Regions from separate parts of the Streptomyces sp. NPDC021224 genome, predicted to be linked through region 1. Evidence: riboswitches for the same ligand, from Rfam matches in the RefSeq annotation. Region 1 holds a riboswitch; the other holds the start of a gene.
What was found. Region 1 has a riboswitch for cyclic di-AMP ahead of ACH4PY_RS05395 (M23 family metallopeptidase). Riboswitches for the same ligand answer to the same signal wherever they lie in the genome.
Positions count from the first base shown of each region.

Region 2: another riboswitch for cyclic di-AMP. It lies ahead of ACH4PY_RS21715 (NlpC/P60 family protein); the one in region 1 lies ahead of ACH4PY_RS05395 (M23 family metallopeptidase).

Region 1 covers NZ_JBIRPW010000002.1:49,046-52,310, forward strand. The annotation lists gene ACH4PY_RS05385 (DUF4240 domain-containing protein) at 1-534, shown strand, start outside; gene ACH4PY_RS05390 (N-acetylmuramoyl-L-alanine amidase) at 595-1,248, opposite strand; cyclic di-AMP (ydaO/yuaA leader) riboswitch at 1,680-1,842, shown strand; gene ACH4PY_RS05395 (M23 family metallopeptidase) at 1,890-3,179, shown strand.
Region 2 covers NZ_JBIRPW010000008.1:178,363-181,627, forward strand. The annotation lists gene pcrA (DNA helicase PcrA) at 1-298, opposite strand, end outside; gene ACH4PY_RS21710 (NlpC/P60 family protein) at 498-1,628, shown strand; cyclic di-AMP (ydaO/yuaA leader) riboswitch at 1,769-1,927, shown strand; gene ACH4PY_RS21715 (NlpC/P60 family protein) at 1,934-2,974, shown strand.

The DNA.
Region 1 (3,265 bases):
GCCTTCCAGGCCTGGCTCGACGAACTGACCGACCTGGCCCGCACCTGGGACCTGTGGGCCGCCGCCGACCGGATCTTCGGCGGCTGGTGTTCCGACGACACCTTCCGCTCCTTCCAGCACTGGATGATGGGCCTCGGCCGCGCCGTCTTCGAGGCCGCGGCGAACGACCCGGACGTGCTGGCCTACGCCCCCGAGGTGCTGCGGCTGTCCGCCTGCCCGCGCGCGTCCTGGCCCGCCGCCGACCGCCCCGTGTGGCCCGCCCTGGACACGGTCGGCTTCGCCGCGTACGAGCTGGCCACCGGCCCCTCCGAGGACTTCGGCGACGCCTTTTACGCCGCCGTCCGCGGCGCCCGCCGCTCCTGGCCCGCCCCGGGCGGCGGGCGGAGGGCCGGCGCCCCGCCCGTACCGGTGGACGGCTCCGACCCGGCCGGGCGCCGCTGGTCCGCCCTTGACGAGGAGGAGGCGGCCCGGCGGCTGCCGCGGCTGAGCGTCCTGTTCCCCCTCGACCTGCCCCTCGACGCCCCCGGCCCGTGACGACTGTGACCCGGGCCGGTCCGGGAGGGCGGGGCCCCGCGGCGCCCGCGACCGTCCGGCTCAGACGCCGTTGACGAGCCGGATGTAGCGCACCCAGTCCCAGTTGGGGCCCGGGTCGGTGTGGTCGGTGCCGGGCACCTGGACGTGGCCGATGATGTGGTCGCGGTCCTTGGGTATGCCGTACTTGTCGCAGATCGCCGCCGTCAGCGCCGCCGAGGAGTGGTACATCGCGGTGGTGAAGTACGACGGCTGGTCGACCCAGCCCTCGTGCTCGATGCCGATGCTGCGGGTGTTGTAGTCCCAGTTCCCGGCGTGCCAGGCGATGTCGTGCTCGCGGACGCACTGGTCGATCGCCCCGTCGGCGGACCGGACGACGTAGTGGGCGGTGGCCGCGTGCGCCGGGTCCTGGAAGAGCGTGATCGTGTCGGCGAAGGTCTCCTGCGTGACGTGGATGACCACCATCTGGATCGGGTAGCTGGTGGGCCGGTTGGACGCCGTGTAGTTGGCGGTGCTGGCCGGCGCCCAGGTGGCTGACGGGTAGTCGACGGCGGCTGCGGCGGCGCGGGCGGCGCGGTTCGCGGCGGGTGTGGCGGCCGGGGCGGAGGCGGCCGGCCAGAGGTCGGCGGCCAGGCCCGCGGTGGCGGCGGCGCCGAGTCCGAGTCCGCCGCGCAGCAGTGAACGGCGGCTGGGCTCGCCGGGGTTGGGGCGATGCATCGAGGGCTCCCTGAGGCGTCATGGTATGGACGAGTGCATGACAAAGACATGGGGCCCGCCCATCGTGCGGCTCACGCCCCTGACATGCCAAGGGATTCGCGAAATGGCACAGGTCCAGACCACTGGCGTACCTGTGCCGCGCCCGCCGTGCCCGCCCCGCGTGCGCCCGTACCTGCTGCGGCGCGCCCTCCGAGCGCTGCCGCACGGGTCATCGAACCCTCACTGCGCGTGATCACGCCTCCCCCTCCCGGTAACAACTGGCGAACACTCACATCACTGCCCGGCCACGCCGCGTGTCCGCTTCCTCCCCTCTCCGTATACCCTGCCCGATTGCTTCCCACCCCCAACTCTTCGGTTCGGCTTGGAAAACCCGTCCGGCTCTATTAACGTTCGATAACGCAGCGCGGTCGTCACTGCCGCCGACAGGCGGCACCGTGCGCTTGCCGAATCCCGTCCGCGGGAACCGGGGACCCGCCCTTCCGTCACCACGGAAGGGGTCCAATGGGGTGAATCGGGGGGCCGTCAGGCCGTCCGTAGGAGACCTTCCTGCTCCGAACCCGTCAGCTAACCCGGTAGGCGAGAAGGAAGGAAAGGAGTGCGCCCCCGTGGCGTCCAACCAGCCTGCCTACGCTCCGACTCCGGTGGCAGAACCGACCGGACAGTGGCACTTCGGAGAGCCCGGCGAGCGCTTCTCGCCCGACGGCCCCGGTGCTTTCCCCGGCGTCCCCGTCACTCCCGTCACCCCCGAAGTCCCCTCCTACCAGGGCTTCCCCGGCTCCGCCGAACCGCTCCCGGCAGCCGTCGCAGTCCCCGCCCCCGAGGCCCCCGCGCCGGCCGGCTCCCCCCGGCCCGACGCCGACGGCCTCCCGGGCGACGGTCTCCCGGGTGACGGCCCGCGCAGCCAGCCGCGCCTGCCCCGGCAGCGCAGCGGGCTCCCGGGGCTGGGCGGCGGCCTGGGTGCCGGTCTGAGCGGCGCGGCGAGCGTCGGTTCCGCCGTGCTCGGCATGGCGGCGATGGCCGCGGTCGGCGCGGGCGGCGTCGCCGCCGCAGCCGAGCCCCCCGCCGCCGCCGCGCCGATAGCGGCTCCGGACCTGCCCGCCGTGCCCGCGGCTCCCGCCGCCCCGGCCGCGGTTCCCGCCCCCGCCCCCGCCCCCGCCGTGCCGCTGCCGGACGTGGCGGTCGGCACCCCGTCGTACGACCCCGCCGCCGTCACCCGGGCGGCGACCGCGGCCCCCGCCGCCCCGCGCACCGCCGAGGCCGAGGACGCCCCGTGCGCCGAGCCCGCCGCGGAGGCCGCCGACCCCGGCGAGGCGCTGTGCAGCCGCATCATCGCCCAGGTCACCCAGCAGCGCGCGGACGCCGAGCGCCGCGCCCGCGAGGCCGTGGAGCGGGTCGCCGCGGAGCAGGCGGCCAAGGAGGCCGCGGCCCGCAAGGTGCGCGAGCAGGCCGCCGCGGCGAAGGCCGAGGCAGAGGCGAAGGCCAAGGCCGCCGCCGAGGCCGCCGCGCAGGCGGAGGCGGAGCGGCTGGCGAAGCTCGCCGCCTCCTACGTCAAGCCGGTTGCCTCGTACACGCTCACCAACGCCTTCGGCGAGTCGAGCAACATGTGGGCCACGCACACCGGCCAGGACTTCGCCGCCCCCACCGGCACCCCGGTGCACGCCGTCCACACCGGCACGGTCACCTCGGCCGGCTGGGCGGGCTCGTACGGCTACCGGGTCGTGCTGCGGCTCGACGACGGCACCGAGCTCTGGTACTGCCACCTGTCGACGATGGTCGCCACCGGCGGCCGCGTCACCACGGGCGACACCATCGGCCGGGTCGGCGCGACCGGCAATGTGCCGGGCCCGCATCTGCACCTCGAAGTACGCCCCGGCGGCGGTGCACCGGTCGACCCGGTGCCGTGGCTGCACGGCCATGACGTCGCCGTCTGAAATCCGGCGCGAAACACCACGCCGAAACGCACGCACGTACGGATATCCGCGCATAAACTAGGCGCACGGGCATAGGCTCGGAGGTA
Region 2 (3,265 bases), on a different contig from region 1:
GGTGGGTGAGCACCCGGGTCTTGCCGGAGCCGGCGCCGGCGACGATGAGCAGCGGCCCGCCGGAGTGCTCGACGGCGGCGCGCTGCTGCTCGTTGAGCCCCTCCAGGAGCTGCGCGGGATCGGTCGCGGGGCGCGGGGCGCCGTTGCGGTAGTACGCGTCGCGCTCACCGCCCGGGGCGCCGCCGCCGAACTCGTGGTCCTCCGGGGGCGGCGGGGCGTCCGGGTCGGCGGGCTCGGGGGCCACGTGCAGACCGGACTGGAGGCCGGCGAGGAAGTCGTCGTCAAAGAGGCTGCTCATCGCCTCCCGAGTCTAGGCGGTGGCAGCGACAGCGCGGTCCGGTTCGGCCCCCTTTCCCCGTAGCTCGCGAATCACACACCGTGAGAATCGGAATTGATTACGAAAAGGTATCGGGGCCAACCGGACACCGGCCTTCCCCTGGCTGCGCCACTTGGTTACGGTGCCGCACCAGGCAGCGTCCGAAAGGAGTCCGTCGGGCATGGCGACACACCGCAAGTCCCGCACCGCGATACTCAGCACCCCGGGGCCGCGCACGGCCGTGGGGCTGACGACCGCCGCGCTGGCCACCATGACCATCTTCGCGGAGGCGGCGGCCGCCGCTCCCGGGGCTCCTTCCCCGCAGCCGTCGATCGCCGAGGTCAAGGCGAAGGTGGACACCCTCCAGCACGACGCGGAGGTGGCCACCGAGAGCTACAACGGCATCAAGGAAGCCACCAGCCAGCAGAACACGAAGGTCAACACGCTGCTGGCGCAGGCCGCCCAGAAGACGCAGACGCTGAACGAGTCCCGCCGCCAGCTGGGCATCTACGCCTCCGCCCAGTACCGCAGCGGCGGCGACGACTCGACCGCCACCTACCTGCTGGCGGCCAGCCCGCAGGATCTGCTCGACCAGCGGCATCTGACCGACCTGTTCGGCAAGCGGCAGAAGGCCGCCGTCGAGAACTTCCGGGTGCAGCAGGCCGACGCGACACAGAAGCGCATCCAGGCCGCGCAGGCGCTCCAGACGCTCACCGCGAAGCAGGCGCAGCTCAAGGCCGCCAAGGCGGACGTGGCGAAGAAGCTGGGCGCGGCGCAGAAGCTCCTCAACAGCCTGACCGCGCAGGAGAAGGCGCGGCTGGCGGAACTGGAGAAGAAGCAGGCGGAGGAGGCCGCGAAGAAGGCCGCCGCCATCGCGAAGGCGGAGGAGGCGAAGAAGGCGGCCGCGGCCAAGCAGGCCCAGCAGGCCGGTTCCACGACCACCACGTCCTCCGCCGCGAACTCCTCGATCGCCGACAAGGCCATCGCCTTCGCGCGCGACCAGATCGGCGAGCCGTACGTGTGGGGCGCGACCGGGCCCAGTTCGTGGGACTGCTCGGGCCTGACGCAGGCGGCGTACAAGGCGGCGGGGGTGACGCTGCCGCGCACCACCGGTGAGCAGGTCACCGTCGGCACCCGGGTGTCGCAGTCCGACATGGAGCCCGGCGACCTGGTCTTCTTCTACAGCGACCACAGCCACGTCGGCATCTACATCGGCGGCGGCAACATGATCCACGCGCCGCACACGGGCACGGTCGTGAAAATCGCGCCGATCACCGAAATGCCCATCTACGGGGTGGTCCGCCCCTACTGACACGGGAGCGAGCGGTCACCAACCGTAAGATCACAAAGCGATTTCGGTCACGTTCCGATCCAAACTTCCCAGACTCGGGGGAGTTTGACTACCGTAACCCGCTAGGTGATGCGTTCTCCGCCGGTGACGGCACCGGCAGCGCATCGCCTCCGCTCAATCCGGCCCCAGGCCGGAACCGGGGACCCACCAAGCACACTTGGGGTGAATCGGACACGGTGCCGCACGGCACCGCACCGTAGGGCCAGCCTTCCCGGCCCGAACCCGTCAGCTAACCCGGTCGGCGGTTCACGGAAGGAGTCGCCTTCGTGGCGTCGCACCGCAAGCCGCGTCAGAGCCTGCTGGCCCTCACCGCCCCCCGCGCGGCGGTCGGGGTCACCGCCGCGGCCCTTGCCTCGGTCACCCTGCTCAGCGAGAGCGCCAGCGCCGCGCCCGCCAAGCCGAAGCCGTCGATCGCCGAGGTCAAGAAGCAGATCGACACCCTCAACGAGCAGGCCGAGGTGGCGACGGAGGCCTACAACCAGGCGGTGGAGAACACCAAGGCGCAGCGCACCAAGACCAACACGCTACTGGCCGAGGTCGCCGAGAAGACCGAGCAGATGAACGCCACCCGGCGGCTGCTGGGCCAGTTCGCGAGCGCGCAGTACCGCGACGGCGGCATCGACCCGACCGTCCAGCTGCTCCTGTCCAGCGACCCGGCGGGCTTCCTGGACCAGTCGCACACGCTCAGCCAGCTGTCGGCGAGCCAGACCGCGGCGCTGAAGAACTTCCGGACGCAGCAGGAGCAGGCCTCCATCCAGCGGTCGCAGGCCACCGCGAGCCTCGCGCAGCTCACCACCGCGCAGCAGCAGCTCGCGACGCAGAAGAAGACCATGGAGGACAAGCTCGCCGCGGCGCAGAAGCTGCTCAACAGCCTCACCGCCCAGCAGCGCACCCAGGTCGCCAACATCCACAAGGGCTCGTCGTCCAAGACGGACTACACCTACTCCGGCCCCGCGAGCGGCCGGGCCGCCGCCGCCATCCAGTTCGCGCTCGCGCAGCGCGGCAAGCCGTACGTGCGCGGCGCGACCGGCCCCGGCTCGTACGACTGCTCCGGGCTCACCCAGGCCGCCTTCCGCGCGGCGGGCGTGACGATCGGGCGCACCACGCAGGACCAGATCCACTACGGGGTGCCCGTCTCCAAGGCCGACCTCCAGCCGGGCGACCTGGTCTTCTTCTACTCCGGCAACTCGCATGTCGGCATCTACCTCGGCAACGGCCAGATCGTGCACGCCCCGCACACCGGCGCGGTCGTCGAGGTCGCCCCGATGAGCTGGATGCCCTTCTCGACCGCGCGCCGGGTCGCCTGACCCCCCGGCACCGCGCCGCCCGCCTCCGCAGCCTGACCGCGCCCCCTGCCCCGTACCGTACGTCGGTCGTACGGAACCGGTTCCGGGGGATCCGGTCAGGCTGCGGGCATATGCGGGCGGGTCACCCGTCGAACAGCGGTCGGAAGCGGGCAGAGCCGACCGGATGAGGTCAGTCCCGGTCAGCGCGCCCCTTTTCCGCCCCCGGCGGGTCTAGCGTCGCTCCTCAGGTGGCCGACACCCCACTGCCGTCCCGGCTCGTGGACGGCATCGGCCACCCCCGCCGAAGGCCCG